One region of the Arthrobacter sp. 10N43 genome, then DNA from elsewhere that is predicted to be linked to it. Evidence: riboswitches for the same ligand, from Rfam matches in the RefSeq annotation. Region 1 holds a riboswitch; each other region holds the start of a gene.
The links. Region 1 has a riboswitch for cyclic di-AMP ahead of AC1DDO_RS16265 (M23 family metallopeptidase). Riboswitches for the same ligand answer to the same signal wherever they lie in the genome.
Positions count from the first base shown of each region.

Region 2: it holds a riboswitch for cyclic di-AMP, as region 1 does, so the genes downstream of both, AC1DDO_RS04400 (hypothetical protein) here and AC1DDO_RS16265 (M23 family metallopeptidase) in region 1, are expected to answer to the same signal.
Region 3: it holds a riboswitch for cyclic di-AMP, as region 1 does, so the genes downstream of both, AC1DDO_RS05300 (aggregation-promoting factor C-terminal-like domain-containing protein) here and AC1DDO_RS16265 (M23 family metallopeptidase) in region 1, are expected to answer to the same signal.

Region 1 is NZ_JBFTIA010000008.1:144,335-154,708, reverse strand. Features, by position in the region: gene AC1DDO_RS16310 (response regulator transcription factor) at 1-26, opposite strand, end outside; gene AC1DDO_RS16305 (DNA repair helicase XPB) at 108-1,754, opposite strand; gene AC1DDO_RS16300 (helicase-associated domain-containing protein) at 1,751-4,246, opposite strand; gene AC1DDO_RS16295 (hypothetical protein) at 4,257-4,490, opposite strand; gene AC1DDO_RS16290 (cold-shock protein) at 4,668-5,051, shown strand; gene AC1DDO_RS16285 (DUF3027 domain-containing protein) at 5,060-5,707, shown strand; gene AC1DDO_RS16280 (MFS transporter) at 5,752-7,077, shown strand; gene serC (phosphoserine transaminase) at 7,067-8,194, opposite strand; gene AC1DDO_RS16270 (iron-dependent transcriptional repressor DtxR) at 8,538-9,233, shown strand; cyclic di-AMP (ydaO/yuaA leader) riboswitch at 9,384-9,597, shown strand; gene AC1DDO_RS16265 (M23 family metallopeptidase) at 9,602-10,374, shown strand, end outside.
Region 2 is NZ_JBFTIA010000002.1:385,408-395,781, forward strand. Features, by position in the region: gene AC1DDO_RS04375 (dihydrofolate reductase family protein) at 266-823, shown strand; gene AC1DDO_RS04380 (phosphatase PAP2 family protein) at 923-1,780, shown strand; gene AC1DDO_RS04385 (DedA family protein) at 1,783-2,526, shown strand; gene AC1DDO_RS04390 (response regulator transcription factor) at 2,532-3,209, shown strand; gene AC1DDO_RS04395 (sensor histidine kinase) at 3,202-4,209, shown strand; gene AC1DDO_RS04400 (hypothetical protein) at 4,387-5,061, opposite strand; cyclic di-AMP (ydaO/yuaA leader) riboswitch at 5,066-5,265, opposite strand; gene AC1DDO_RS04405 (hypothetical protein) at 5,439-5,717, shown strand; gene AC1DDO_RS04410 (cation:proton antiporter) at 5,714-6,937, shown strand; gene AC1DDO_RS04415 (DNA alkylation repair protein) at 7,006-7,698, opposite strand; gene AC1DDO_RS04420 (DUF4430 domain-containing protein) at 7,824-8,441, shown strand; gene AC1DDO_RS04425 (esterase/lipase family protein) at 8,778-9,575, shown strand; gene AC1DDO_RS04430 (glycoside hydrolase family 16 protein) at 9,880-10,374, shown strand, end outside.
Region 3 is NZ_JBFTIA010000003.1:96,120-106,493, forward strand. Features, by position in the region: gene AC1DDO_RS05285 (hypothetical protein) at 1-947, opposite strand, end outside; gene AC1DDO_RS05290 (response regulator transcription factor) at 1,192-1,932, shown strand; gene AC1DDO_RS05295 (sensor histidine kinase) at 1,954-3,567, shown strand; cyclic di-AMP (ydaO/yuaA leader) riboswitch at 3,738-3,895, shown strand; gene AC1DDO_RS05300 (aggregation-promoting factor C-terminal-like domain-containing protein) at 3,898-4,686, shown strand; gene AC1DDO_RS05305 (bifunctional glycosyltransferase family 2/GtrA family protein) at 4,867-6,414, shown strand; gene AC1DDO_RS05310 (glycosyltransferase family 39 protein) at 6,411-8,471, shown strand; gene AC1DDO_RS05315 (glycosyltransferase family 39 protein) at 8,478-10,374, shown strand, end outside.

The DNA of each region.
Region 1 (10,374 bases):
TTGGCTTCGGGACCGTTCTTCTTCATGTTCCCATGATGCTCCCAGACTCTGGGAGTTTTCTGAATGAAATATGTGTGTTGAATGGGCCGTACCCGCCCGAATAAGGCCTAGCCGACGGTGCCGACGTCCTTGGCGTCCATGATCCGGTAGGCGTAGCCCTGCTCGGCGAGGAAACGCTGCCGCTTCGCGGCGAAGTCCTGGTCCAGGGTGTCCCGGGCCACCAGCGAATAGAACCTGGCGGCGCGGCCATCCTTCTTCGGGCGCAGCAGCCGGCCCAGGCGCTGGGCCTCCTCCTGGCGGGAACCGAACGAACCGGAGACCTGGATCGCGACCGAGGCCTCTGGCAGGTCGATCGAGAAGTTGGCCACCTTGGACACCACCAGGGTGTGCACCTCTCCGGCGCGGAAGGCGTCGAAGAGCCGCTGGCGTTCCTTGACCGAGGTGTCACCCTTGATCACGGGCGCGTTGAGGCGCTCGCCGATCTCGTCGAGCTGGTCGATGTACTGACCAATCACCAGCAGCTGCTCTCCGGCATGCTCGGCAACGAGTTCCTCCACCACCCGGGTCTTCGTCTCGGACGTGGCGCACAGCCGGTACTTGTCCGCGTCCTCGGCCATGGCATAGGCCACGCGTTCGTCGCGCGGCAGATCCACCCGGACCTCCACACAATCGGCGGGCGCAATGTAGCCCTGGCTCTCAATGTCCTTCCATGGCGCGTCGTAGCGCTTCGGACCGATCAGGCTGAAGACCTCTCCCTCCCGGCCGTCCTCCCGCACCAACGTGGCCGTGAGCCCCAGCCGGCGCCGGGCCTGCAGGTCAGCCGTCATCCTAAAGATCGGCGCCGGCAGCAGGTGGACCTCGTCGTAGATGATCAGGCCCCAGTCATTGCCGTCCACGAGCTCCAGGTGCGGATACAGGCCGCCGCGCTTGGTGGTCAGCACCTGGTAGGTGGCGATCGTGACCGGACGGACTTCCTTGACGGAACCCGAGTACTCGCCGATCTCCTCCTCGGTCAGCGACGTGCGCTTGAGCAGCTCGTCCTTCCACTGCCGCGCGGCGACGGTGTTGGTCACCAGGATCAGCGTCGTGGTGGAGCTGGTGGCCATGGCGGCCGCACCCACCAGCGTCTTGCCGGCGCCGCAGGGAAGGACGACGACGCCGCTGCCGCCGGCCCAGAAGTTCTCCGCGGCCAGTTGCTGGTAGGGGCGGAGCTTCCAGCCGGTCTCGTTGAGCATGATGGGGTGCGGCGTACCGTCCACGTACCCGGCCAGGTCCTCGGCCGGCCAGCCGATCTTGAGCAGCAGCTGTTTGAGCTGGCCGCGCTGGGAGGAATGCACCACCACGGTCTCGCCGTCGATCCGCGGCCCGAGCAGCGGGGCGATCTTCTTGGCACGGCTGACTTCCTCCAGCACCGGGTAGTCGGACGTGCGCATGACCAGGCCGTGCTGCGGATCCTTCTCCAGCCGGAGCCGGCCGTACCGGGACATGGTCTCTTCGACGTCGATCAGCAGCGAGTGGGGCACGGGAAAACGGGAGTACTTGAGCAGGGTGTCCAGCACCTTCTCCGCATCCAGCCCGGCTGCCCGGGCGTTCCACAGGCCCAGCGGCGTCAACCGGTAGCTGTGCACATGCTCCGGGGCCCGTTCCAGCTCGGCGAACGCCGCGATGGCGTGCCGTGCCTCCGTTGCGAGTTCGTGGTCGACCTCCAGCAGGATGGTTTTGTCACTTTGGACGATCAGGGGCCCGTCATTCACTGGAGCATTTCCTCTGTGGCTTCTACGTCGATAATCCGGTGGATGGACAGGACCCGCTCGATCTCCTTGTCCGGATCGAACACCCGCACACGCCCGCCATTCACAGCTACCGGAACAACAGTCTCGCGGCTGGCATTCCCCATGCCGTCCACGACGTTCATGATCACCCGCTGCCTGAGGCGGATCGCTTTCAGCAGGGTCTCGAGCCCCAGCTGTGTCGCTTCCTCGCTGCCCGGGGCGGCCGGCGTCGGGTGAGCGCCGGCGGAGCCGGGTGCCCGGGACCCGTCACCCCGCAGCACGGCCAGCTGGGCGTCGATGTCGGCCTCCGGCGGTGCCGTCCGCGGGGCGGTGTAGACCGGCCGGCCGCCGCCGGGAACCGAGGTGCTGCGGCGCAGCCGGATGACGCCGGATCCTGCTTCCTCCAGGACGGGGGCGAGTCCCAGGCCCCTGAGAACCTGGGCGGCTTCCCGCGGCGCGGCATGTGAGATGACCACGGTGGGCGCGATGCGCACCAACCCGAGTCCGGCGGCCGCCGGGGCGTTGAGCAACTCCAGCAGTGCAGCCTCGTCCTCGCTTTGGATGAAACTGGCGGCAGCCCCCACCCGGAGCCGGGAGTGGCGTGCGGCAGTGTCCTCGATCAAGTATTGGAGAGGCTGAGGGATGGCCGTGGCCGAATGCTGGCGCAGGAAGTCCAGCATCGCCGCGGCGTCCTGGCCGGCGTCGAGGGCCCGGCGGACCGAGGCGACGGAGAATCGGTAGATGGTGGCCGGTCCCTGTCCCTCGGCCGCGGCCATGGTGAGGAGCTGTTCGCTCAGTTCGGGGTCGAGGTAGCCCGGCGCCACCGCCGTCAGGTCCGCCTGCAGCAGCACGTGCTGCAGCGCCGCCGGCAGGTGTTCGCCCAGGATCCCCAAGGCATCATCCGGCCGTTCGGCGGCGATTGCGGAACCCAGCTGGCTGAGCGCCCCGGAGCCGATCAGGCCGAGCATCTCGGCCTCCGTGAGGATGCCGCGGATCAGCGAGCTGAAACGCCGGGCCATCCGGGGCTGCGCCCACTCGGCACGTTCCAGCACGGCGGCGGCATTGAGGACTGGAGCCTGCCCGTCGGGCGCCGCTGCCTCCAGGGTGAGTTCGTTCAGGATCTCCAGGACCCGTTTGCGGACCACCGGGGCGTCGGGCCGCTGCGCCTCGGCGGAGAGCGCATTGATGGTGGTCCCGGCCGCGCCCCGGTGGCCGGCGCCCGGGGCGGCGGCATTCACGGGCTGGCCCACGAGGGAGGGCGCCCGCTCGCTGGCCAGCCAGGCATTGACCAGCCAGAGCCACTGTTCCTGGCGCGGCAGCGCCAGCCATTCCAGCTGCGGCGGCTGCACCCACGCGGAGCTGTCGACGTCCAGCCGCAGCAGGCCGGCCATGGCGCAAAGCTCCGCGAGTACGCCGGCCGGGTGCACCTCGATCCGCAGGGAATCCGCCAGCCGCTTCATCTCCCGGACCCCGACGCCGCCGCTGCGCAGCGTCGCCAGGGGCTGTTCACGCACCGTGTAGAGCACCTCGCCCACGAGCCGCAGCGTCTCGGCGATGGCGCCCAACGCGGCGTTCCGGCGCAGCCCTGCGCTTGTCTGGCCAAGCTGGGGGACCGGTGGCACCAGGGAAAAGTCTTCAATGACAAAGCCGCCACGCAGGGACACTCCCACGCTGTGCGGCAGTTCGACGTGGGCGGCGTCCAGGGGTACCAGCAGCCCCCGCGCCAGGAGCCAGTCCACCGGGCCGACGTCGGCGCTTTCGTGGAGCACGGAAGCGCGGCGTTGCGCCTGGGGAACGGCGCCCATGGCCCAGTTTCCGAACCGGGCCAGGAGGGCGGCGGTCCGCTCCGGTGCGGTGGTCAGGATCTGGTGGAGCGATTCCGGTGTAGCCGTCCAATGCTGGAGCGACAAGGCCGCTTCCATCGGTGTGGTGGCGGGGGAAACGGACTCCCCGCCACGGTGCAGCTCGCCGACCAGCTGCACGACGCGCTGCGCAAAGGCCGGCTGGAGCCGCACGAGCTCGGTGTAGCTGCGGCCCAGCCCTGCGGGATAAATCCCGATCACGTCCTTGAGGCTGCCGACCGGAAGGTAGTGCCGCTGCTTGGCTCCGGCGGGAGTCACCCCGTGCGGTGGATCGGCACGGTGGACGAGGGCCAGTTCCTGCAAAGAATGGACCAGGCGGTCGATGGCGGCCACCGACGCGCCATTGATCAGTTTCTTCAGCATCGGCGCCGAAGCGCTGTGTCCGGTATCGGCGTTGGTGCACAGGTGCAGGGTTTCCAGGACCTGCATTTGCGGGCGGTTGAGCCGCTCGAGGGCCCGCTGCACGCTGACGCGGCCGCTGGCCCGGGCGGCGAGGGCGGCGAAGTCCGGGACGCCGGGAGAAATCAGGTCCGGCCGCGCGGAGAACAAGGCCCGCAACGATTCGTCGCTTCGTGCCTGAAGTTCCTTGCTGAGCGCGCGGATGAGGGACATCGCTCCAACGTTACCTTTCGCCGGGCCCGCGCGGGCGGCGCCGGGCCACCACCGCATCCATAACCAGTGCGAGCATGAGCAGGAATGCCACCGGGAGCCCGTAAAGGGCCGTGGAGGTAATCCAGGCCGGCGCCACGACATTGTTGAAGGCCATGACCATGACGGCGCCGACGGCAAGGAGGGACAGCACAGCAAGGGTGGCCGCAGCGATCATGAAGGGCCGCCGGTAACGCATCAGTGTCATGTGGGCAACGCTAACAGTCCGGCATCCCCCGCGCCTCAAACCACTAAATTGAACTTGGCAGGATAACCTTGGAGGTACAGACCAACACGGTCCGGGCAGTCACACCCTGAACCCGCGTAACCATGCGGATGCGGTGACCGCCGGCCGTGTCCCCGCAGAACGAAGAAGGTTGATTACGTGCCTACCGGCAAGGTCAAGTGGTATGACAAGGAAAAAGGCTTCGGATTCCTCGCTGGCGAGGACGGCCAGGAAGTCTTCCTGCCCAAGTCCGCCCTGCCCGAGGGTGTCAGTGAGCTCAAGGCCGGAACGCGCGTCGAATTTGGTGTAGCCGACGGGCGGAAGGGTGCCCAGGCCCTCGGCCTGCGCGTGCTGGACAAGACTCCGTCCATCGCCAAGGCGAAGCGGCCCAGCGCCAGGGACCTTGCCCCGCTGGTGCAGGACCTCGTTACCGTGCTGGACAACCTGTCTGGGACCCTGTCCGCGGGCAAGTACCCGGAAGGCAACAAGGGCAAGGCGATCGCAGCGGCCCTCCGTAAGGTTGCCGACGAGCTGGACGTATAGGGCTCTTGATGACTCAGGAACCTGATCAGTTGCCGGCCGCCGGCTCCTCGGTGCCTGCCGGATCCAAGGGAACCGGCTCCAAACACGCAACCCGCCCGCGCGCCGGCGTCCCCGTCTGGCGCACCGGCAAGCCTGACGCCTTCCTTGCCGCCGCCGTCGACGTCGCCCGCACCGCCGTGGAAGGCATCGCCCCCGCCGAGCAGATCGGCGAGCACATCGGTGCCCGCAGCGAGGGCGACCGCCTGGTGACCCACCTCTTCGAATCCAAGCTTCCCGGCTATCTGGGCTGGCAGTGGTACGCGGTGCTGACCCGCAACTCGCGCTCAAAGGTGGTCACGGTGGACGAACTGGGCCTGCTGCCCTCGGAGGACTCCATCCTCGCGCCGGCCTGGGTTCCGTGGGCCGAGCGGGTCCGCCCGGAAGACGCGCAGGCTGACGAGGCCGCCGACGAGGCGGCCGGCATCGAAACGCCGTCACAGGCGCCCGACGCCGTCGGCGAGCAGGACGCCGCTGACGACGACGGCGAGCAGACCGCTGACGAGCAGACCGCTGACGACGACGACGAGCCGACCTCTGATCAGCAGAACGCTGACCGGCAGGATGCCGACCAGCACGACGCCGACGATGAGCGGGAACGCTTCGCGGAGGCCGACTAACGGTTGGAAGCGTCCGGGAGCGTGTTTAGGGAGGGCTGGACCTGATGTCCATGTTCAAGTCCCTGCACATCCTGAACTACCGGATCTGGTTCATCGGCGCACTCGTCTCCAACATCGGCACCTGGATGCAGCGCACCGCCCAGGACTGGCTGGTGTTCGCCCACCTGACGGCGCAGGACGCCGGGGCGGTGGGGATCACCATGGCCCTGCAACTGGGCCCGCAGCTCTTCCTGGCACCCGTGGCCGGGCTGCTTGCAGACCGCTTCGACCGCAAGCGGCTCCTGGTGCTGACCCAGTCCGCGATGGCGCTGCTGAGTGCGGGGCTGGGCATCCTGGTGGTGACCGGCGCGGCGCAGCTCTGGCATGTGTACGCCTTCGCCCTGATGCTCGGGGTGGTCTCCGCGCTCGACGCTCCCGTGCGGCAGACCTTCGTCTCGGAACTGGTCCAGGACGACTACCTCTCCAACGCCGTGGCCCTCAACAGCGCGTCCTTCAACGTCGCCCGGATGATCGGCCCCGCCGTCGCGGGCCTGCTCACCGCCGTCGTCGGGCCCGGCTGGGTGTTCCTCATTAACACGCTCACGTTCGTCGCCCTGTTGCTGAGCCTGGCGAACATCCCGGCGGCCTCGCTGCGCCGGCTGCCGCGCGCCCCGGCGGGCAAGGGCAGGATCCGGGAGGGGCTGCGCTATGTCAGGCACCGTCCGGACCTGATCGTGGTGCTCGTGGCCATCTTCATTGTGGGAACCCTGGGGCTGAATTTCGCCCTCTTCATCGCGGCCATGGTGGGCACGGAATTCGGCCTCGACGCCGGGGCCTTCGGCCTGATGAATTCGATCATGGCTATCGGCTCCGTGGCGGGGGCGCTGATGTCCGCCGGCCGGGGGAAGCCGCGGCTGCGGGTCATTTTCGGGGCGGCCGCTGCCTTCGGCGTGACCTCTGGCATCGCGGCGCTGGCCCCCAGCTATTTCTGGTACGGCGTGGCGCTGGTGCCGGTGGGGCTGTTCGCAATCACCATGATGACCAGCGCCAACGGGTACGTCCAGACCACCACGGACCCCGTCATGCGGGGCCGGGTGATGGCCCTCTACATGGCAATCTTCATGGGCGGAACCCCCATCGGGGCGCCGCTGGTCGGCTGGGTGGCCAACACCGCCGGCCCCCGCTGGTCCATGGGGGTTGCGGCCGGCGCCGGCTTGCTCGCGGCCCTGATCGGGCTGGTGTGGATCATCCGGGCGCAGCACTTGCGGCTCCACTTCAACCGCCGGGCGCGCGGGCTGCGGTACTTCCGCGTCGAAAGCGGAAACGGCGCCGACACGACACCAGGTTCTGGTGCCGCGGCGACGCCGTCGGATGCTGAAGCTACTTCTTGAGTTCTGCCACCACGAAGTCGATGCACTCGAGCAGTGCCGAGACATCGTCCGGCTCGATCGCCACGAAAGTGGCGATGCGCAGCTGGTTGCGGCCAAGCTTGCGGTACGGCTCCGTGTCGACGACGCCGTTGGCGCGGAGCACCTTGGCGATGGCCGCGGCATCGATCGATTCGTCGAAGTCGATCGTGGCGATCACGTTGGAACGGTCCTCGGCCTTGGCCACGAACGGCGTGGCGTAGCTGGACGCCTCGGCCCAGCGGTAGATGCGGCCGGCAGAATCGGCCGTCCGGCCGGCCGCGAAGTCCAGGCCGCCGTTGGCGTTGAGCCACTGCACCTGGGCATCCAGGGTCACCAGGGTGGCCAGGGCGGGCGTGTTGTAGGTCTGGTTCAGCCGGGAGTTATCGATCGCCGTCTGGAGGTCCAGGAAATCGGGAATCCAGCGGTTGCCGGCCTTGATCCGTGCCGCCCGCTCCAGAGCCGCCGGGGAGAACAGGCCCAGCCACAGGCCGCCGTCGGACGCGAAGTTCTTTTGCGGCGCGAAGTAGTACACGTCGGACTCCGCCACGTCCACGTCAAGCCCGCCCGCGGCGGAGGTCGCGTCCACCAGCACCAGCGACCCCTCATCGGCGCCTGCCACGCGGCGGACGGGGGCCGCCACACCGGTTGAGGTCTCGTTCTGCGGCCACGCGTAAACGTCGACGCCGGCCTCCGCCCGGGCCGTGGGGCGTGTGCCGGGTTCGGCCTTGATGATGGAGGACTCGGCAAGGAACGGTGCCTTGTTGGTCGCCGAGGCAAACTTCGAGCCGAACTCGCCGAAGGAGAGGTGCTGCGCCTTTTCCTCCACAAGCCCAAAGCTGGCGATGTCCCAGAATGCCGTGGATCCGCCCACGCCCAGGATCACTTCGTAGCCCTCGGGCGCACGGAAGAATTCGCTCAGGCCGCTGCGCACCGAGCCGACCAGGTTCTTCACGGGTGCCTGGCGGTGCGAGGTCCCCAGCAGCTTCGCCGACGCGGCGAGGGCCTCCATCTGTTCCGGCCTGACCTTGGACGGACCGGCGCCGAACCGGCCGTCCTTGGGCAGGAGGTTGGCGGGGATCGCGATGCTGGTGTCGCTCACAGTGGCTCCAATTTTCGGCTGGTTCGTAGCGTGGCTGGAAGGTGGCCCGGTAGGGGATGGCTACAACGGACCCCTGCTTATTCTGCCTGTTTCATTCTGCCTGACGGGTACCGGCGACGCGGAAAAGGCCCTGTCACAGTCCGGTCATTGAGACGCCCGGGAACTGCCGGCGCGTGGGCACTCGGGGGCAGCGCCAGCCCGAACGAAAATTATCCGGAGTAATTCAAAATAGGCTAGGCTGGCATGCGAACGTACGGCGGTTCTTGCCAGGCGCATCCTGCATGCAGCCCGCACGCGGTACGGTGGGAATGACGCACGGACTGCGCTCGAGGAGCTGAGCTGAATGACTGATCTGATCGATACTACGGAGATGTATCTTCGGACCATTCTGGAACTTGAAGAAGAAAACATCGTTGCCCTGCGCGCCCGCATTGCCGAACGGCTCCGCCACTCCGGCCCCACTGTCTCGCAGACCATCGGCCGGATGGAACGCGACGGACTGGTGGTTGTTTCGGGCGACCGGCACCTTGAACTGACCGAAACCGGACGGAAACGCGCCATCGGCGTCATGCGCAAGCACCGCCTCGCCGAACGCCTGCTCGCCGACGTGATCGGACTCGACTGGGCCTATGTCCACGAGGAGGCATGCCGCTGGGAGCATGTCATGAGTGAGCGGGTTGAGCGGCGAATTTTTGAGATGCTGGACCACCCCACCGTTTCGCCCTACGGAAACCCCATTCCCGGTCTTGCCGATCTTGGCGGCGTGTCCAACGGCGCCCCGGCCGATGGGGCCGTGAACCTGCTTGAGGCCATGGCCGGCTACGGTGCGGGTTCGCGGGTCACGGTCAACCGGCTCGCGGAGCCGATCCAGGTGGAGCCGGAGCTTCTGGCCCAGCTCGACGAAGGTGGAATTCGGCCTGGTGCGCTGGTGTCGCTGGAGCGGGTGGGGGAGTACATCTCGGTCCGCGTTCCCGATATCGAGGGTGCCCTGGAGTTGCCGCCCGAGGTTGCGGCGCACGTCTTTGTAACACTCGCCTGACCAGCCACAACGCGCCGGTCATGGGACGACCCATGAGTTCTGCACATCTGGGGTTACGGATTTATTACCGGACGGCTTAATCCCCTATAGTTAGTGGCCAGTGCCGATACCAAAGCGTTACCTGATCCGAAGCCGAGCCCTGCCAGCGGATCAGTCGCAGAACCACCTCCTGGCAGGGGCGGGGGAACCACTTTCGGCTGCTGCTTCAGCAGCCTTGGGGTGAAGTCCGTCAGCGGCAAGCAACGTCCATCGAGGGATCCCCAGGGATGCCTCTCTGTCTGGCTGCTTGCAACGGCGGACCGGGTCTTTGAACTCTCTGACCCGAATCCGACAGCTAACTTCGCAGGCTATCCAGAGAGGAACCGTTCTTGACCACCCAGACCGCCAGGGGCCGTCGCCGCGCGACCGGTCCCGCTCCGGAGCCGCGTCCCGTCGTCGAGCATATGGCCGAACGCCCCCGCGACGCGCACCGCGATGAACGCCGGCGGCGGCGCAGCCCGTTCCGTCAGGTAACGGAATTTGCCGCGGCCAGCGGGGTCGGGCAGAAGGCCGGCATCGCACTGGCCGCAACGGGCCTGGTCCTCACTGTGACGGTCCCCGCCACGAGCCCCGTGCTGGCCTCCAACGCTGATGGAACAGGCGCCCTCTCCGCTGCAGTACAGCCGGATGTCACGGCTCCCGCCGCCGCAAAAGTCGATTTCAGCCGAACGGCCGTCACCACGAAGGGTGATCCGGACGGGAAGCTCAAGCAGCTGCTCAGCGCCCAGTCTGTGGGCAGCATCACGCGCGCGGCATCCGCCGGCACCCTCGGCGCACCGCTGGACCAGATGATCACGGCCTCGCCGTTCGGCTACCGCGTCAGCCCCATCACCGGCGGTGCGGGCGAGTTCCACCGCGGCCAGGACTTCGCCGCCCAGTGCGGCACGGCCGTCCACGCGGCCGCCAGCGGCACCGTGACGTTCAACGGATGGCATCCCTACGGCGGCGGAAACCGGGTCGTCATTGACCACGGCAACGGCCTGGAGACCACGTACAACCACCTGTCCTCGGCCTCGGTCAGGGTCGGCCAGAAGGTATCGCGCGGAGATGTCATCGCTATGAGCGGGACCACAGGCGCCTCCACGGGCTGCCACCTCCACTT
Region 2 (10,374 bases), on a different contig from region 1:
AGTGGCGTGGCGGCGGTTCAGTCATCCGGACCTGCCCCGGGCATCTGCGCGGAATCGTGCGCCGGCATCATTCCTCCCCCGAAAGGTGATGGACCGCGGTGGGGCCATAGAGTTCCTGCATTGTGCACGGTCCCGGCATCCCGCACAAGAGCCGGCTCTTGGGAAAAACTGGGCCATCAAACCTGATTCCTGCCCGGAAAAATTCTCCGTTGCAGGTCAGCGCGCTAAAGCCGCGGCGTACTCTGGAGAAAACCGAGGAGCGAAGATGCGAAAAATCGTCATGGTCATGCAGGTGTCACTTGACGGATTCTTCGAGGGGCCGGACCGCGACATCAGCTGGCACATGGTGGACGAAGAATTGCACCGCCACATGAACGAAAAGCTGGCCCCCATGGGCGCCTTCCTGGAGGGCCGCGTCACATACGAACTGATGGAAGGCTACTGGCCGACCGCGGACGAGGACCCCGACATCAGTCCAGTGATGGCCGACTTCGCCCGCATCTGGCGGGACATGCCCAAGTTCGTCTACTCCCGGACTCTGACCACGGCCGGCCCGAACGCAACTGTGGTCCGGGAGGTAGTGCCGGAAGAAGTCCTGGCCCTGAAGTCGCAGCCGGGCGGGGACATGGCGGTCGGCGGGGCGGACCTGGGCGATACGTTCCGGCGGCTCGGGCTGATCGACGAATACTGGGTGTACGTCCAACCGGTTCTGATTGGACGGGGCAGGCCCATGTTCAAGGATGCAGGCAGCAGGGCCCAGCTCCGGCTGCTGGAGACGCACACTTTTGGCAACGGCGTGACGCTGCTGCGCTACGCCCCCTAGCCGGGGGCCGGTTCTTTCTTAAGCGTTTCTTAAACGCCTGGCGGGAGAGTGGGAGTCGGTGCCTTTTCGGGCGCCCGTTGTCCCGACCCGGAGGTTCCCATGACTGGACCCGTCCCTGTTAGACGCCTTGAACGCGATGCAGCACCAAACAGCGCAGCACCAAACAGCGCAGCACCAAACAGCGCAGCACCAACTAGCGCAGCACCAAACCCCGAAGCACCGCACCGCCGCGACGTTACGCGTCCCGCCGCGGAGCCGCAGCTGTGGGCCCTCCCCCACATCCGCCATTGGCTGCTGTGGGGCGTCCTGCTGTCCGCTGCCGTCCTGGCACTGGGCTTGGGGGCGCAGCTGACGCCGGGCTTTAGCGCCACGGAGATCGGAGTGGACCAGGACCTCAGCCAGCATCACTCCCCGGCCCTGACCGCCGTGGCGATGGCGCTGAATGTCGTCTTTGGTCCGGTGGTGGGCCTCGCACTGATCGGCGCCGCAGCTCTGTGCATCTGGCTCTTCCGCGGCGGCCTGCTCAAGGCGGTAGCGTTCGGGCTCGTGGCAATTTCCGGCTGGGTGGCCAGTGAAATCTTCAAGATCATCGTGGCCCGCCAGCGGCCAAACCCCGCCCTGCTGTTCGATCCCCTGGCTCCGGAAACGGGCTCGGACAGTTTCCCGAGCGGCCATGTGTCCTGTGCGGTGGCCGTTGGTTTCGCGCTCTTCTTCCTGGCCCGCGGAACCCGCTGGGCCAAAATCACCGCGTTCGGTGCGGCTGCGCTGGCACTCGTCGTCGCCTGGTCGCGGCTGTACATCGGTGTCCACTACCCCACCGATGTGGCAGCTTCATTTCTGGCCACGAGCGCCGCAGTTGTCCTGCTCACGGGACTCTGGAACGTTGTGACGCCCTGGCTGGCGGCCCGGCGTCGCGCCCCTTCCACCGTGCGGTCGCTGAAGACTGAGAGGAACTGAGAATGCACGCTGTGGACGTTTTTGCCCTCCTTCCGGCCGCCCACGCCGCCGGGACACCCTCGCTGCTGGACCCGGCAAGCCTGCTCGCCGGGCTGGGCCCGGCCGCCTTGGGTGTCATCGCGCTCATGGTCTTCATCGAATCGGGCGTGCTTTTTCCCTTTCTGCCCGGGGACTCGTTGCTGTTCACCGCAGGCCTGCTGCACCAGCAGCTGCACGTGACGTTGCCGGTGCTGATCGGCGTCGTCACCGCGGCTGCCGTCGCCGGGGACCAGGTCGGTTATATGCTGGGGCGGAAATTTGGCCGGCGGTGGTTCAAGGACGATGCCCGCATCCTGAAGACAGCACACCTGACCTCCACGGAAGACTTCTTCCGCCGCCACGGCGGCGCCGCCGTCGTGCTGGCCCGCTTCGTCCCCATGGTCAGGACGTTTGCTCCGCTGACCGCCGGGATCGCGCGCTATGAGTACAAGTACTTCACCCTCTGGAACGTCATTGGCGCGGTGGCATGGTCCGTCTCCGTGACGATGCTGGGCACCTGGCTGGGACACTTTGACATCATCGCCCGCAATATCGACGTCATCGCCGTCGCCATGGTCCTGGTCTCGGTGGTGCCGGGGGTCGTGCATTTCCTCAAGCGCCGCCGCAACATTCGGCGCGCCGACGCCACAGCAGACGCCACTGCGGGCGACACGGCGGAGGCAACAGACGACGGACTGCGGACTGTGGAAATGGCCGCGGAAGAATAGCTGGCATGAGAACCGCTGACCGCCCGTCCCTGCTGCTCGTCGAGGACGATGCCGTCCTGGGGCCGCTCATCGCCGAGCTCCTCGATCCGGACTACCGGGTCCAATTGGTCACCAACGGCCGTGATGGCCTCCACCACGGGCTGACCGGGGCCTGGGACGTCATGGTGATCGACCGCGGGCTGCCCGTGATGGACGGCATCGCCCTCATCGCAGCGCTGCGGTCGAAAGGCATTGCCACGCCCATCCTGATCCTGACCGCCCTGGGCGACGCCGACGAGAAGGTCAGGGGCCTGGACGCGGGGGCCAACGACTACGTGACCAAGCCCTTCGACGCCGGCGAACTGGCCGCCCGCCTGCGCGCCCTGACGCGCACTTTCCCTTCTCCGGCCCCGGCTCAGGTGATGATCGGGGACTGGGAACTGGACCCGACGCAGCGCTCCGTCCGGTCCGTCTACGGGCGCACGGTGGCGCTGACCGCGAAAGAATGCCAGCTGCTGGCAGCCCTGGCAGCGGAACCCGGCCGCGTGTTCACCCGGGACGAGCTCCTCGCGGCGTACTTCCACGCCTCGGACCAGCCCGGCGTGATCGATACCTATGTTCATCACCTGCGCCGGAAGATTTCCAAGGCCGTCATCCGTACGGTTCACGGCGTCGGTTACCAGATTGGCGACGCTCATGAATAACGGCGGGATCTCCAGCGGAAACCCGGACCACTCGATACTGCGCAAAGCCTCGCTCAAAGTCGCGCTGCGGATCAGCGCCGCGTGCGCAGTCATGGTCCTCGGCCTCCTCGCCGCCACGGCGCTCTACCTCATGAATCAGCTGGCCCATCCTGAAGTGCCCGGCTCGGCAGCGGCGGGGACGGCCTACGCGTACCTGGATTCCAAGGATCTCCTCGAAGCCATGGTCATCGCCGGGGTGGCGGGAATCCTGCTGGCCGGCACTCTCGGGTGGCTCAGCGCGCGCAGCGCCATCCGCCCCCTCGGTGATGCCCTGGCCCGGCAACGGCGCTTCGTCCAGGACGCAAGCCACGAATTGCGAACACCCTTGACCATCCTGGACACCAGGATCCAACTCGCCCAGCGCAACACGGTGCCCGGCTCCAGGCAAAGCCAGGACCTGGCCCGGATCCGGGAGGACGCTGCGACGCTGACCGGCATTGTCAACGAACTGCTGCTCGCCGCGACGGCGGACGCCCCGGACCGCTCCGCACCCCCTGCCGATCTGGCCGACGCCGCCGCAGGCGTCGCCGGCAGCCTCCAATTGGTGGCAGACCAGCGCGAGGTCCGCATGGATTTCTCCGCCGACGCCCGGCCGTTGGCCCGCATCGAGAAGAACGCGCTGCGCCGTGCCGTGCTGGCCCTGGCGGACAATGCCCTCGCCCACACTCCTCCGGGCGGCCGGGTGACCATCAGGACCTCGATCGAGCAGAACAGCGCAGTGATCACCGTCGCGGACACAGGAACCGGGATTACCGGCGTGGACCAGGCCCGGATCTTTGACCGCTTCGTCCGGACCGCCAGCACCGGCGGCTCGCACGGACAGCGGAGCTTTGGCATCGGCCTGGCTTTGGTCCGGGAGATCGCCGTCGCCGCTGGCGGCGCCGTCGAGGTGGCTGCGACTGGAGCCGAGGGAACGGTCATGAAGATGACGCTTCCGCTGGCCGGAAGCGGTAATGCCTGAAGCGGTAATGCCTGAAGTGGTGTGCCCCTAGACAGCCACGGGAATGCTGGCAGATAGGACGGCAGACGCAGAAGAGACCGGCGATCGATTGCCCCCAAAGGAAATCGATCGCCGGTCTTTCCGGGTTGCCTGGCCCCGGGAGGGCTGTTTGGCCCCTACAGGAATAGGAGCGCTAGATTAGGCGCGGACGAAAGTCACGCCACCGGTCGCGGTGAGCCAGGACAGCGGGTGGACCATCGTCTGGTTCTTACCGTTCATGCCACCACTGACCACCTGGCCGTTGCCGGCGTAGATGCCAACGTGGCCGGACTGGACCACCATGTCGCCAGGCTGCGGGGTGCCAACAATGGTTCCGAGGCCAAGGAACGCCCGGGGACCGATGTCACCAACCGGCTTGCCTGCCGCGCCAAGGGCCTTTTCGACCATGGCCGTGCAGTCCTGGGTGATGCCCACCTGGCTGTAGGCGGCGGAGAGCATGATGGCGTTGCGTCCGCCGGCGGGGGCCGCGGCCGGTGCGGCGGCGGGTGCCGCCTGCACCTGCACTGTTGCCTTAGGTGCTGCTGCCGGCGCTGCCGCCGGGGCAGCTGCGGGAGCCGGTGCCGCGGCAACAGGCTGTTCGATGACCGGCGCGGCGACGGAAGCCACCGCGGGGCGGTCGAAGCTGATCTTGACGCTGGAATCGGCGTTGACGGGGGCGCTGACCTGTCCCGCTACGTCCACCTTGGAGGCCGGAGCGGAGTCCCGCTGCACGGGTGTCGAGGCGGCGTTGGCGGCCATCGAGCCCGTCAGCACCAGCCCGGAGGCGGCGGCGAGAATGGCGCTATGGCGCGCAAAAGTACTGATTGAAGACATGGATGTAGCCTCTCCCAATGCCTGCGAGGTGAGCTGTCGGATTCGGATGGGAGTCACCCGGCCGCACTCCCGGGCCCGTCATGACGGGCGCTGTGCGGCTTCACCCCAAGACCTGCGTGTCAGCAGGCCAAAAGTGGTTTCCCCGTCTCTGCCGGCGTCGATGCGAGTTACCCCCGGGGCCGCGGCAGAGTTAGGCAATCGGCTGGGGAGCGCCTGTATCGGAGAAACAGGCACCTAACCACCGTAACGCGAACCGCACGCCAATGTCACATTCAGGTAACGGAGGCCACAGTGCCGTCCGTCCGTTGCCCATGGGGCGAGGCCGCATCCGAACGTAGGATGATGCCATCAGCACCACCTCGAAGCGGAGGCCCGAAATGAACAGCCTGTGTGTCGCCATCTGCCAGTTGAGCAGCCAGCCCAAGGAGGATTTCGACGTCAATACCGAGCTGCTGATCCTGGACGGCCGGGACGTCCATGTGGCCACCTGGGATGCGGAACCTCGTGACAGGGGCTTCGACGAACACGTCCTCAATGACCGGGTGGACTCGCTAGGCTACATGGTTGTCAATGACTGGGCCTTCCTGGAGGGAAAGGCCTACGCCGTGGTGGAGCGCCGGTCAGACCCCGGGCAGGTCCGGGGCGGTGAGCCGTGACGTTCCTGTCCCTGGCGCTGATCGCCGTCGTCGCACTGGCCGGCCCGCTCCTGGCGCTGCCGGTGCGCTGGCACTTGCCGGTAGTGCTGGGCGAACTGCTGGCCGGCATCGTGATCGGGCGCTCGGGCCTGGCCCTGGTTGATCCGGCGGACCCGACGTTCAGCCTGCTGGCCAATATCGGGTTTGCGCTGATGATGTTTGTGGCCGGAACCCATGTTCCCGTGCGGGATCCGCAGATCCGCTCCGCCCTCGGCAGTGGTTCCCGCCGCGCCGCTGCGGGCGCGGCGGCAGCGGTGGCGGTCGGAACCGGCATAGGCCTGCTCTTCGGGACTGGACATGCTCCCCTCTACGCCGTCCTGCTGGCATCCTCCTCAGCCGCGCTGGTCCTGCCGATCATCGATTCCCTCCGCCTCGGCGGACCCCATGTCATCTCCATGACCGCGCAGGTGGCCATCGCGGACGTAGCCTGCATAGTGGCGCTGCCGCTCATGGTGGACCCGCCGCACGCGCTCCGGGCGGCGCTGGGCGTGCTCACGGTGACCGGCTGCGCGGTGGTTCTCTTTGTCGTACTGCGCTGGCTCGATCGCAGGGGAATCAACGGGCGCATGCACCGACTTTCCGAAAGCCGCAAGTTTGCCCTCGAGCTGCGGATCCAGCTGGTGGTTCTCTTCGCCCTGGCCGCGGTCGCGACGTGGAGCAACGTGTCCGTGATGTTGGCAGGCTTTTCCCTCGGCCTGGCGGTGGCCGCCGTCGGCGAACCGAGGCGGTTGGCCCGGCAACTGTTCGCCCTCAGCGACGGCTTCCTTGGGCCACTGTTCTTCGTCTGGCTGGGCGCATCACTGACCCTCAAGGACCTGGCCGGACATCCGGACATGATCGCCCTCGGTGTGGCGCTGGGCGTCGGCGCCCTGTTGACGCACGCCTCCCTGGTGGTACTGGGGCTCCCGCTGCCCCTCGGAGTGCTGTCGGCGGCTCAACTCGGCATACCTGCCGCGGCGGCGAGCATCGGGACGCAGCTCCAGGTCCTGCTCCCGGGCGAGGCCGCGGCCCTGCTGGTGGGCGCGCTGGTCACCATAGCCGCGAGCGCCGTCGCCGGGTCACGGGCCGCCAGGGGTTTCTCCCTGCCCGCAAAAGCCGGCGGCAGGTCCGGCGATACCGGCAGCGCCGTAGGACCAAGTGGACCAAGCGGACCGGGAGGGCCGGGAGGGCCGAAAGACTGAACGCGGCCACGGGCTGGGCGTCCGCCAGACGGCACCGTCCTGCCGTGCCGGACGGAGGGTTCCGGGAGTCACCCCACGGGTGTGAATTGCAGCTCGGGTCGCCTCTTGGCCATCTCGGCGCGGACGTGGAACACCGCTTCCCGGACCGCACCGGCGTCGTCGTCGGCGTCGAACGTCCCGGAAGGCTCGCCGAGCACCGCGGTGGCGTGACGGATGAACCGGTCCCAGTCCCCCGCCCCGGAGCGCAGCGCCAGCAACGGCGAGAGCAGCGCGGCCCGGCGCAGCCAGGTATCGGGCTCGCGCACCCAGCGGTCCAGCACGCTGTCGGCCCGCACCCTGGCCAGGACGTCGAGCCCGTCCACCAGGGGCCCGACGACGTCGACGGCGAGCGGATCCACGAGGTCCCGCAGCCGCGCCTCCCGGATGAAGCCCTCCAGCCGGGTGAGGTCGGTGTTGGTCAGCAGCTTCACATTGGCCTGCAGCAGCACCACGGCGGCCAGGCGGCGCTCGAAAACCGGCGCCGTGGACAGCTGCGAGCCCCACAGTTCGGAACTCAGCGCCGTGATCTCATCGCGGGACAGCCCGGGATAGCGGCGGCCGGCATCCCTGACGGTCCCGCGCACGGCACCCACGGAGGCACCGTAGTACCGGAGTCCACGGCCTCCCGGCTCCTGTTCCAGCCGGGACTGCAGCTCGTCGGCACGGCGCCAGGAACCCTCACGCTGCAGTGCGAGGTCAATGAATTCGCCAGCATCACTCACGCGTCCATTCTTTCCCCTCCCGGCTCGGGGTGGAAACGCGGGGCATCTTCGCCTTGATCGGCCGGCCGGGCTTATCTGCCTAGACTGATATGGCAAGTCTCCGATCGAAAGCGGTTCACGCAACCATGCACACCAAGCTGACACTCGCCGCCGCACTCTCCGCCATGACGCTGGCGGTGGCAGCGTGCGCTGGCCCCGGGCCGTCTACTGCACCCTCTACCGCACCGCCGCCTGAGTCTCCCGCGACATCCGCGGCGCCGGCCCCGGATTTTGCGCTGGACATCGCGGGGGCGCCGGGTCGGATCGCCCAGGCCGGTCTCGCGGTGCTGACGGCGGAGGGCAACGTGGACCACTATCACGCGCATCTGGACGTGCTGAAAGACGGCAAGCCTGTCGCGGTGCCGGCCAACATCGGCATAACGGCGGGACCCGACCACAGGGCCAACGGCATCTCGGCGCTGCACACCCACGACACCACAGGCGTGGTGCACATCGAATCCCCCACCGCGGGCCAGGTCTTTAGCCTCGGGCAACTCCTCACGGAATGGGGTGTCCTCGGTGGCAGCGGCGCCCCGGGCACTGGAACGGGTCCGCTGGACGGCTGGACCCTCTACGTGAACGGCGAGAAGTACAACGCCGGGATCCGGGACCTGCCTCTGAAGGCGCACGACGAGATCGTCCTGTCCTACGGCACCGCGCCGGCGAAGATCCAGGCCTCCTACGATTTCCCGCCTGGAGAGTGAAGCGAGCAAGGGCGGATGCAGGCTGCACGCCCCGCCGCGCCGTACTTATGCACAATTGTGCAGCAGTCTGACCAATTAGCCCCACTGGCAGCAGTCCCACCATAAAAGCCTGCACGAACGTGCAAAGAAGCGATATCTGCGGAACGCCCTTCCTAGCATGAAGTGATAGAAGTGAGCCGGATCACTACGGGGCTGATCCCCTACCTCACTTCCCATCACACAGACCGTCACCGATGACGCGTCCAACCGAAGAGGTACTCCGTGTCCTACCCCAGAACGCCCGCAGCACTCGCCGCGCTGGCAACCACAACCCTGGCGCTGGCTTCCGCAGCCCTGATGGGCATGCCGGCAGCCCAGGCCGCTACCACCGACGTTTCGCCACCGGGCGCCAACGACTGGACCTGCAAGCCCTCGGCAGCCCACCCCTACCCGGTAATCCTGGTACCGGGGACCTTTGAGAGCATGGCAAAAAACTGGGCCACGATGTCGCCGGCACTCAAGAACCAGGGCTACTGCGTTTACGCGCTGAACTACGGTGCCACCAACGGCATCGACGCCACCGGGCCGGTCGCAGACTCGGCCCGGCAGCTCGCCCCTTTCGTTGATAAGGTGCTGACCTCGACGGGTGCGGCCAAGGTTGATCTCGTGGGCCACAGCCAGGGCGGCATGATGCCGCGCTACTACCTTGGATTCCTTGGCGGAGCTAGCAAGGTGAACCACCTCGTGGGCATCGCGCCGTCCAACCACGGCACCCGCGGGCTGATCACCCCCGCGCCGGGCGACGTTCCGCCGGCGACTTCAGTGGGAGGGTCCAATTGCCAGGCCTGCGCCGACCAGCAGGCAGGTTCACCATTCCTCACCAAGCTCAACTCCATTGGCGACACCGTTACCGGTCCCGCGTATACGGTAATCTCCACGACGCACGACGAGGTGGTGACCCCGTACTCCAGCCAATTCCTCACCGGCCCGGCCGGGCGGGTTACCAACATCACGATCCAAGATAAGTGCCCGGCCGATGTAATTGACCATGACCAGGCCCCCAACGACCCGGTCACCCAGCGTCTCGTCTCCGACGCCCTTGGGCAGCCGGCCGGCCACCCGGGCAACCCGGCATATCAGCCCAGCTGTCTGTAGCGACGGTTTGTAGCGGCGGGGCCTCGGGGGCGCCGGCAGCCTGCGGAAGGCGGCCGTGCGTCCCCGTGCCGGGAGGTGGTTGGGAGGTTTGCGACCTAGGTAACGTTCCGGTAACGTAAGCGACTGGCCGTGAAGGCCCGGCCCGAATGCAGGGCCCCGGACGCCCATATGCCGGCCCCGGTTGCGCCGTTCGGCGTCTGCTCGCCCATGCTCTTGAGGCACGGGCCGGATGAAGCTTCCAGCACTCGCCGACGCCCTGGCTGCGACGGTTGTGTGTGCCAGTCACCAAGCCCGGAGGGGTCCGTTGTTTAAGCAAACACCGTTCAAAAAAGCACAGCCCAAGAACCAGCAGCTCAACAAGGTCGCCATCGCGCTGACCTTGGGTGCGCTGTCCTTGACCGGGTGCAGCGCCGCGCCCACGGCCGAAGCCGCAGCCGCTTCCCCGGCTACCCAGCCTTCGGGCCACGCCGCCGCTTCCACGTCCTCGGCGGCCACCAGCCCTCAGGCGGCGGCGACGCGGTCTGCCGCCAAACCCGTCAGCAGTGCCTCAGCCGCGCCGGCGGCTGCCGGAGTTGAAGCGGCAGCGTCGGCCGCCGTCGCGCCCGCGGCACCAGAAGCTCCGACCGTCGGCGCTGGCGCCCAGGCGGCACCCGCTGCGGGGTCGGCGTCGACCGCGAAGCCCGCTCCGGCCGCGGCGCCGGTTGCTGCCCAAGCCGCTCCGGTTGCTGCTCAGGCCGCCGTCGCCGCGACAGGCGATGGCTCGCAGGCCGCCACGGCGCGCGGCTGGGGTGCGGTTGTT
Region 3 (10,374 bases), on a different contig from region 1:
GCGGTCGCCGCGACAATCATGACGGACGTTGCCGTGTAGCCGGAGCCGTCCTTCGCCGCCACGATCCGCACTGTGCCGCCTGCAACGATGTCCGCCACGCTCAGCTGGGTGCCCGTACCGCCGGCCTGCTGGCGCCGCTGTTGCAGATTACTCACCACCACATCGCTGCCCAGGGCATAGCTGCGAGTGAACCCGTCACTGCTCTTGACCGTGACGGAGGACGAGCTGACCTCGCTCACAATGCCCAACTGCTCGGCCATGGTGGTGTACTCGCTTCCTTGCAGCACGACGTATTCGGCATGCACTGCCGAGGAGAGCCCGCCCATCCCGCCGGCGGCGAAGTTGCCGGGACCGCCTTGCCCGGGCATTCCGCCCGCCGCGGCGCCGCCTTGCGCCGAGCCGGGTATGCCGGGCGCGAAACCCTGGCCGCCCGCAGCCCCACCGGCCCCGCCCGCGGCGCCTGCCGCCCCGTTGGCCGCGGCCGAACTTGAGGTCAGGGCATAGACCCCGGCACCTGCACCGACTGCCAGGACCGCTGCGGCACCGGCGACGACGAGCCCGCGCTTGAGCGTCCAGGGGCTTGCCGGAGCGGTCTTGGTGCCCGCCCGCGGCGCACCCCAGCCTGTTGCACCCGTGGGTGCCGTATGTTTCTGCTGCGGCATACCCCACCCCGGCGCCGAAGCCGGAACTTGCGAGATCTGGGGCGCGCCCCAGCCGGGTGCAGGGTCCGCCGCCGGCTGCCCGCCGACGGGCTTGCCGCCGTCGTACTGGCCGTCGTCGTACTGGCCGGCCGCCTGCGGCGCGCCGTCGTATGGCCCGCCGGCCTGCGGTGCGGCGCCAAGCTGTCCGGCGCCCGCGGGCGTGGTCACAGGTGCGGGCGTCGCAGCGTTGCCGGGGGCGGGTTCTGGGGCTGGTCCGGAACCGGCTCCGGGATGCTGACCGCTCATCGTGTTTCTCCTTCATGGTGCGGATCGGTGTTCACCCCAGCGTGCTGAGCGATCCTGTGCCTGGGCTGTGCAGGCCGACAGCCCGGCCTGTGACCTTGGGGCAGGACAACGAACGGACATCTTCGGTGCTGCCGCAGCGGCCCCTCCGGTCCCGGAAAGGCTTCCAGCTCGCTAGGCTGGGATTCACAGGTGCCGCACAGGGTCCCCAAAGCCCCACCTAACCGGCAGATTGGAGAGTTGTCCCATGGCCACTTCGCACTCCATGACCAACAACCTTCCCCAGCTCACGCACCCGGACGGGTCACCCATCCGCGCCCTCGTGGTGGATGACGAGCCCAGCCTCTCCGAGCTCATGAGCATGGGGCTGCGGATGGCCGGCTGGTCAGTGGCCGTGGCGGAAGATGGACCCTCCGCGGTCCGTCTCGCCAAGGAGTTCCGCCCCGATGTGCTGGTGCTGGACGTGATGCTGCCCGGGTTCGACGGCGTCGAGCTGCTGAGCCGGATCCGCGCGTTCGCGCCGGAGGTGCCGGCGCTGTTCCTCACGGCGAAGGACGCCGTCCAGGACCGCATCACCGGCCTCGCGGCCGGCGGCGATGACTACGTCACCAAGCCGTTCAGCATGGAAGAGGTCCTGCTGCGCCTGCACCGGCTGGTCCAGCGCTCCGGAGTGGCCGCCATGGACACCGCCGAGCTGGTGGTGGGCGACCTGGTGCTCAATGTCGACACCCGCGAAGTCACCCGGGCCGGGGAGGAACTGCACCTGACCGCCACGCAGTTCGAGTTGCTGCGCTACCTCATGGAAAACCCCAAACGGGTCATCAGCAAAGCCCAGATCCTGGACCGGGTGTGGGACTACGACTTCGGCGGCCAGGCCAACATCGTGGAACTGTACATTTCCTACCTCCGCAAGAAGGTCGACGCCAACCACGCTCCCATGATCCACACGGTGCGCGGCGCCGGCTACGTCCTGAAACCGGCGGACTGATCCGTGCCCACCCTTTCCGGCATGACCCGCGTCCCCGGACGCGACTGGCGCAACCCGTCCACCTGGCATTTGCGCACCCGGCTGGTCCTGGTTGCCATGGCGCTGCTGGTCGCCATCTGCGGCGCCGTGGGACTGTTCAGCTACGCCTCCATGGACCTTTTCCTGACCCGGCAGCTCGATGACCAGCTCAGCAATGCTTCGCACCGGTCCAGCGAGTTCGGCCGGCCCCTGCCCGGCACCGCCGGCGGCCGCCCCGACCCTCTCGACGCCCGGGGCCAGGGCATCGGGACGCTCAATGCCCGCATTCAGGACGGCGAGGTCAGCAATCCCGGGTTCCTGGCCGGAGACGCCACCCGCAAGAGCCTCTCCCCCGAGGACAACGCGGTCCTCCTGGCATTGACCCCCAACGGTGTGCCCGTGGATCGCAACCTCACGGTCGGCGCCTACCGGCTCACCGCTGTCCGCACACCTTATGGCGACGTGATTGTCACTGGGCTTCCGCTGGCCGAAAAGCAAAGCACCCTGGCCTCGCTGGTCTGGACCATGGTGGTGGTCTCCGCAGGCGGACTCGTGCTGATCGGCCTGGCCGGCACGGCCCTGATCCGGCGGACCATGAAGCCGCTGGAACAACTCTCCGAGGTCGCCACCAAGGTCTCTCGTCTGCCGCTGGACGCAGGTGAGGTGGCGCTCGGGGTGCGCGTCCCGGCGTCGGCCGCCCACCAGGGCACGGAGGTGGGCAGCGTGGGCTACGCGCTGAACCAGATGCTGGACAACGTCTCCAACGCCCTGGAGGCGCGGCAGGAGAGCGAGATGAAGGTGCGGCAGTTTGTCGCCGATGCCTCGCACGAACTCCGCACGCCGCTGACGGCTATCCGCGGCTACACCGAGCTGATGCGGATGACCGAGCACTTCACCGCCGACGGCGAGAGGTCCCTCGCCCGCGTGCAAAGCCAGTCCGAACGGATGACCACCCTGGTTGAGGATCTGCTTTTGCTGGCGCGCCTGGACGAGGGACAGCCGCTGAAGGTCAGCGACGTCGACCTCACGCAGCTGGCCATCGAGACGGTGAGCGATGAGAAAGTCATGGCCCCGGACCGGGTCTGGCAGCTGGAACTTCCGGAGGAGCCCGTGGTGGTCCGCGGCGATGCGACCCAGCTTCACCAGGTCCTCGCCAACCTCCTGTCCAATGCGCGCAAACACACGGACCCCGGGACCACAGTGGTCACGGGCGTCATGCGTTCGGCTGATGGAAGCGCCGTGGTTACCGTGACGGACAACGGCAGCGGCATCGCACCGGAATTCATCGGCCGGGTCTTCGCCCGGTTCGCACGGGCCGACGCTGCTCGCACCAATCCCACCGCCAGCCCCGCCAACACACCGGTCGCTGCGACGGCGGGGGCCAGGTCCGGGCCCGCCGTCCGCCCGGCTTCCGGCGCCGTTTCCGATACTCCTTCCGGCAGCCGTGGCAGTGCCGGGGCAGCTGCTCACGCCCCGACCTCCGAGGGCACGAGCGGTTTGGGCTTGTCCATTGTCCAGTCGATTGTGGAGGCCCACGGGGGCACCGTTGAAGTCACCTCCCGGCCCGGCCGCACGGAGTTTGCGGTGCGGCTGCCCGCGGCGCCGCCGTCGGCATAGGCCCAGCAGGATTCACTTCCCACCCGCAAGATGGTTCTGCGCAAGCCGACACCCCGCCCGCTGTGACTCCTGTTACCAAAATGTGACTTAAGCGCCGAGGTCCTGTAGCGTCGTTGTGGTGCGGCCTCCATTGGTGCCGCATATCCGGACGGACGCCAAACTCTGCCGCTTCCCGGATTCCGCTGGACCAGGCAGAGGCGGGGGACCCAGAGTTCCCGGGCATTCTGCATTCATGCGCCCTCGGGGTGAAGCCGACACGTGATTTTCCGTGCGGCCGGATGACCTCATCCGAACCCGACAGCTAACTCCGCCGGCGTTGAGAGGCCCATCATGACTGAATTCCAGGTACAAACGCGCCCTGACGGCGATTCCCATTTCCGCTCCACTAAGTCGCGCCACCGCGCCGAACCGGCCACGCAGGCATCCGCCCTGTCCAAGCTGGCTACCGGACTCGGCATCACTGCCCGCCGCGCCGCCGTCGTAACCGCCGCTTGCGCCCTGCTGGTGGGAGGCGGCGCCGCCAGCCAGGCGGCGGAGCCGGGCACTCACGCGAATGCTGCGGGCAGCCAAACGGCCACAAGCGCCGACCCGCTGGCCAAGCTCAACTTCGAACGAGTCCAGATCGCCGCTCCGGCGGAAAAAAACGTGGCACCCACGCTCTCGGAAGTCAAGGCCGCCGAGCCCCCGGCCGCCCCGGTTGCTGCTGCACCCGCACCGGCCCCGGCTCCCGCAGCCGCTCCCGCGCCGGCCCCGGCTCCCGCAGCCGCTCCTGCACCGGCCCCCGCTCCCGCACCGGCACCGGTTGCTGTGGACGACCCCGCCGGAGCCCAGGCGTACGCCGCGTCCCAGCTGGGCAGCTATGGCTGGGCCCCTGGTGAGATGCAGTGCCTGCAGAAGCTCTGGACCAAGGAATCGGACTGGAAGACCACCGCCACCAACGCCAGCAGCGGCGCCTACGGAGTGGTCCAGTCCCTGCCCGCCTCGAAGATGGCGAGCGCCGGTGCCGACTACATGACCAACTACCGGACCCAGATCAATTGGGGCCTGAACTACGTCAAGGAACGCTACGGCTCCCCCTGCGGCGCGCTGAACTTCCACTACGCACACAACTGGTACTAAACCGGCACTAGCCGTACCGCCCGGCGAGGGTGGTTGAGGCCCCGGATCCACGCGGATCCGGGGCCTCCTGTGCGTCCGCGGCCGGTACGATTTTGGCCGGCCGGCCTGGCTCCGGACTTCCACAGCCCCCGCACAGCTCGGCCCTAAAGCCCTCATATGGGCCGGCGGGAAAGTTGAGCCATGACATCCACAGACCAGGCCACAGGAACCCTGTCCCGTTCCACGGAGACGCCGGCCGGTCCGGCGGCCCCGCCCTCCCCGTCCGGACTTGAGCCGTCGGGGCCTGCATCGTCCGGGCCGGCATCGTCAGGGCTTACCGTGACCGATGTGCCGGCCCCGGGACCGTTCGCCGGAGCCCTTACCGGCACCGGCGGCCGGCGCGCACCCATTGACACACGCGGCAGCACACCGTTGCTGGACGTCACGATTCCGGTCTTCAACGAGGAGCGGGACCTTGAAGCGTGCCTGCGCCGGCTCCACGCGTACCTTATCGGCGCCTTCCCGCACTCTTTCCGGATCACTGTGGCGGACAACGCCAGCACCGACGGAACGCTCAAGACCGCGGAGCGCGTGGCCCGTGAGTTGCGCGAAGTGAAGGTGGTCCACATGGCCGAAAAGGGCCGGGGAAACGCGCTTCGCAAAGTTTGGCTCTCCTCGCCGTCGCCGGTCCTGGCCTACATGGACGTGGACCTTTCCACGGACCTGGCGGCCCTCGGCCCCCTGCTCGCCCCGCTCATTTCGGGGCACTCCGATCTGGCGATCGGCACCCGGCTGACCCGCAACTCACGCGTGGTCCGCGGACCCAAGCGGGAGTTCATCTCGCGCAGCTACAACTTCCTGCTGCAGTCCCTCATGGGGGCCCACTTCAGCGACGCCCAGTGCGGGTTCAAGGCGATCCGGGCGGACGTGGCCCGGCAACTGCTCCCCCACACCCTGGACAACGCCTGGTTCTTCGACACCGAACTGCTGGTGCTGGCAGAAAAGTGCGGCCTGCGCGTCCACGAAGTCCCGGTGGACTGGACCGACGACCCCGATTCCAGCGTGGACATCGTCCAGACCGCCCTCGCGGACCTGCGCGGCATGGCACGGTTGAGCCGGGACCTGGTTTCGGGCCGGATCCCGGTTCCCGAACTGCGCGCCGCACTTGCCCGCGGACCGCTGCCGGCGTCCTCGCGGTTCCAGGAACAAAGCCCCGGCGGAAGCCTTTTCGGGCAGCTGGTCCGCTTCGGCAGCATCGGGGTGGCCTCCACTCTGGCGTACCTGGCAATCTTCCTGCTCTGCCGACAGATCATGGACCCGCAGCTGGCAAACTTCCTCGCGTTGCTCACCACCGCCGTGGCCAACACCGCGGCCAACCGGCGCTTCACGTTCGGCATCCACGGCGGCAGCCAGGCCGCACGCCACCACTTCGAGGGGCTGCTGGTCTTCGGGATCGGCCTGGCCCTGACCTCGGGCACCCTCGCCCTGGTTCACGCCACGTCAGGAGCCACACCGGACCGCTGGCTCGAACTGCTTACGGTCACCGCCGCCAATCTGGCCGCCACGGCCGTGAAATTCCTGCTCTTCCGGCTGGTGGTCTTCCACCCCCGGCGGACTAACACCGTCCCGGCGCCGGACGCCGCCATCACCGTTGCGGAGCCCACCGCCCCTGGCACCGCTCAGGTGCCCGCCGCCCCCGAGGCTTCCCTCCCCCGTACAGAACCCGCACAGAAAAGGCCAAGTAAATGACGGCAACCATCAGCCCCACCGCCGGCTCCCTTGCCGGGTCACCGGCCGGCAGCCCGCCCCTGGACCCGGAAACGACCCTCCCGGCATCCGAGGACGCCGGCGCGCCGCCCAACCCGCCAGCACCCCTAAGCCGCCGGGACCGCCTGCTGTTCGGCCGGCAGCCCCGCTGGGTCCGGCCCGCGGCGGCGCTGCTGCTGGGGGTCACCGCGGCCTTGTACCTGTGGAACCTGGAAGCCACCGGCTACGCCAACTCCTTTTACGCCGCCGCAATCCAGGCCGGGACCAAGGACTGGACCGCGCTGCTCTTCGGCTCCCTCGACCCCGGCAATGCCATCACGGTAGACAAACCGCCAGCGGCCCTCTGGATCCCGGCCCTGGCGGGACGGATCTTCGGGTTCTCGGCACTGAGCATGCTCATTCCCCAGGCACTCATGGGCGTGGCCGCCGTCGGCCTTCTGTACCTGACCGTCAAGCGGGTGTCCGGACCGGCCGCGGGCCTGCTCGCCGGCGGCGCCCTGGCGCTGACCCCGGTGGCGGCCTTGATGTTCCGGTTTAATAACCCGGACGCCATGCTGACCATGTGCCTGGTGCTGGCCGCCTACCTCACCACGCGCGCCATCGAGAAGGCCGGCTGGAAGTGGCTTGCCGCGGCCGGCGCGGTGATCGGGCTGGCCTTCCTGTCCAAGATGCTGCAGGGCTTCCTGATCGTTCCCGGGCTGGCCCTGGCCTACCTGTGGGCGGCGCCCACTACACTCGGCCGCCGGCTCCTGCACCTGCTGGCCGCCGGCGCAGGCATTGTGGTGGTGGCCGGAAGCTACATTGCCCTGTTCCAAATGACCCCGACCTCGGTCCGCCCCTATATGGCAGGCTCGGAGACCAACAGCTTCCTGGAACTCACGTTCGGCTACAACGGCCTGGGCCGGATCACCGGCTCCGGCGGGGGAATGCCCGGAGGCAATGCCGGCGGCCCGGGCGGCAACGGCAACGTGGGCTTCGGCGGCACGGCCGGGATCACCCGCATGTTTGGGACCAGTTTCGGCGGCGAGGTGTCCTGGCTGCTGCCGGCAGCCCTGATCCTGCTGGCCGCAGGCCTCTGGTTCACTCGGCGCGAGGCCCGGACCTCAAAGACCCGGGCGGCGCTCCTGCTGTGGGGCGGTTGGCTGGTAATCACCGCCGGAATCTTCAGCTTCATGAGCGGCACCGTGCATCCGTACTACGCTGTGGCCCTGGCCCCCGCGATTGCGGCCCTGGCGGGCATCGGCTCCCTCGAACTGTGGCGGGGCAGGGCCTACTGGCCCGCCCGGATTGTCCTGGCTGTGACAGTTCTGGCCACCTCGGTCTGGTCCGCGGTGCTCCTGGGCCGCGACCCGGCCTGGCTTCCCGGTCTGCGGGTGATCGTGGTGGTCCTTGGCGTCCTCGCCGCCGCCGCACTGCTCGTGCGGGTGGACAGCCTGGCCGCGCTTCCGGCACGGTTCCGCAAGGCCGCCACGGCCGGCGTCGTGATCCTGGCCCTGGTCGCCGGCGGGCTCGGAAGCACCGCGTGGACACTGGCCACCGTGGCCCAGCCGCATTCCGGTTCGATCCCCACCTCCGGGCCCACCGCCTCCGCGATGGGTGGCGGCTTCGGGGCGGCAGGCAGGACCGGCCGTGACGGAACCGATAGCAGCACTGGCAGCAGCACCAGCGGCAGCACGGGCGGCCTAGCCGCCGGCGGCCCCGGCGGGGAAACCGCCTCGGCCGAGCTGACAGCGCTGCTGCAGTCCTCCAACGCCAAGTGGTCCGCGGTTGTCTCCGGCGCCACCCAGGCCGCCAGCCTGGAACTCGCCACCGGCACCAGCGTGATCGCCCTCGGCGGCTGGAACGGCGGCGACCCCTACCCCACGCTCGCACAGTTCCAGGCGATGGTGGACCGCGGCGAGATCGGCTACTTCATCTCCGGCGGCATGGGCGGCATGGGCGGAGGCCGCGGGGGCAACTCCGAGGTCGCCACCTGGGTCGCGGCCAACTACCAGGCCCAGACCGTGGGCAACTCCACCGTGTACAAGCTGGGAGCCTAGGCCGCCATGACTGACACCCTGAGCCCCCGCCCCGGCCTGGCGCCGGCCCGCACGCCGGGCCCTCCGCAGCCCCGGGTCCCGGAACGTCCCAGGCGTCTTGGGCCCCCGGCCGGCGGCGTGCGGCCCCTCGGAGGCGCCCGGGCGCTGCAGCGGCACCGGCTGGAAGTCGCGGCCCTGCTCCTGGCCACGGCCGTGCTGTACGTGTGGAACCTCGGCGCCTCCGGCTGGGCGAACGCGTTCTACTCCGCGGCGGCACAGGCCGGGTCGCAGGACTGGACGGCCTGGTTCTTCGGTTCGTCCGACGCCGCCAACGCCATCACCGTGGACAAGCCGCCGGCCTCGCTGTGGGTGATGGGGCTGTCCGTGCGGATCTTCGGGCTGAGTTCCTGGAGCGTCCTGGTCCCGCAGGCGCTCATGGGGGTCGGTACGGTCTGGCTCCTCTATCTGGCCGTGCGCCGGTCCGCGGCGCCCGCCACGGCCGACGCCCGGCTGGCCCACCGTGCAGGGCTCCTGGCCGGTGCGGTCATGGCCCTGACACCGGTGGCCGTGCTGATGTTCCGGTTCAACAACCCCGATGCGTTGCTGGTGCTGCTGATGACCGCGGCCGCCTACGCCGTGCTGCGTTCAATCCAGGATGCGCGGCTGCGCTGGCTCCTGTTCGCCGGGGCGCTCCTGGGCTTCGGGTTCCTCACCAAGCAGTTGCAGGTCCTGCTGGTTGTCCCCGGCTTCGCCCTGGCCTACCTGCTCGCGGCTCCGGCCGCGGCCGGGAAACGGATCCTCCACCTGCTCTCCGCGGGCGCGGCGATGGCCGTCGCGGCCGGGTGGTGGCTGGCCGCCGTCGAACTCATTCCCGCCGCGAACCGGCCGTACATCGGCGGCTCGCAGAACAACTCCATCCTGGAACTGACCCTCGGCTACAACGGCCTGGGCCGGCTGAACGGCGAGGAAACCGGCAGCGTGGGCGGCGGCAACGGCTGGGGCACGCCCGGGCTGTTCCGGCTCTTCAACAGCGAGTTCGGCGGCCAGATCGCCTGGTTGCTGCCCTCGGTGCTGCTGCTCGGAGCGGGGCTGCTCTGGCTGGGCCGCCGCGCTCCACGCACCGACGCGGTACGGGCCTCCGTGATCATCTGGGGCTCCTGGGTTGCCGTCACCGGCCTGACCTTCAGCCTCATGGCCGGGATCATCCACCCGTACTACATGGTGGCGCTGGCCCCCGGGATCGCCGGGCTTGCCGGACTCGGCGGCGTCCTGCTCTGGCAGCGGCGGGACCAGCCCGTGGCCGCCGCCGTCCTCGCCGTCGCGATCGTGGCGGCCGGGGCCATGGCCTCCGAGCTCCTCGGCCGGACGGCGACGTTCGTACCGTGGCTGCGCTGGGTGGTGCTCCTGGGCTCCCTCACCGCCGCCGGCCTGGTGCTGGCCTCCGCGGCCCCGGGGCTCAAGGAAGCCAGTGGACCGGTCAAGCGGGCATCCGCGGGCATGGCACGGACGACGGCGGGGCTCGCCGTCGTCGCCGCCCTCGCCGGACCGCTGGCGTACTCGCTGTCCACCGCGGCCACCGCCCACAGCGGCTCGATCGTCAGCGCCGGACCGGCCGTGTCCGGCCGGGGCGGGGCCGGGCTGCCGCCGGCCTTCGGCGGTGCAACGGCGGCCACCGGCAACGCCACTAACGCTGTCGGGGTCGGCCGCGGCCAGGGTGCGGGCGGGGCAGGTGGAATGGGCGGCCTGCTCGGGGTCAGCACGCCGGCATCGGCCCTCGTGACCGCGCTGGAGACGGACGCCGGCACGTACACGTGGGCCGCCGCCGTCGTCGGGTCCAACAACGCCGCCGGCTACCAGCTGGCCACCCAGCTCCCGGTGATGGCCGTGGGCGGGTTCAACGGCACGGACCCGGCGCCAACGCTGG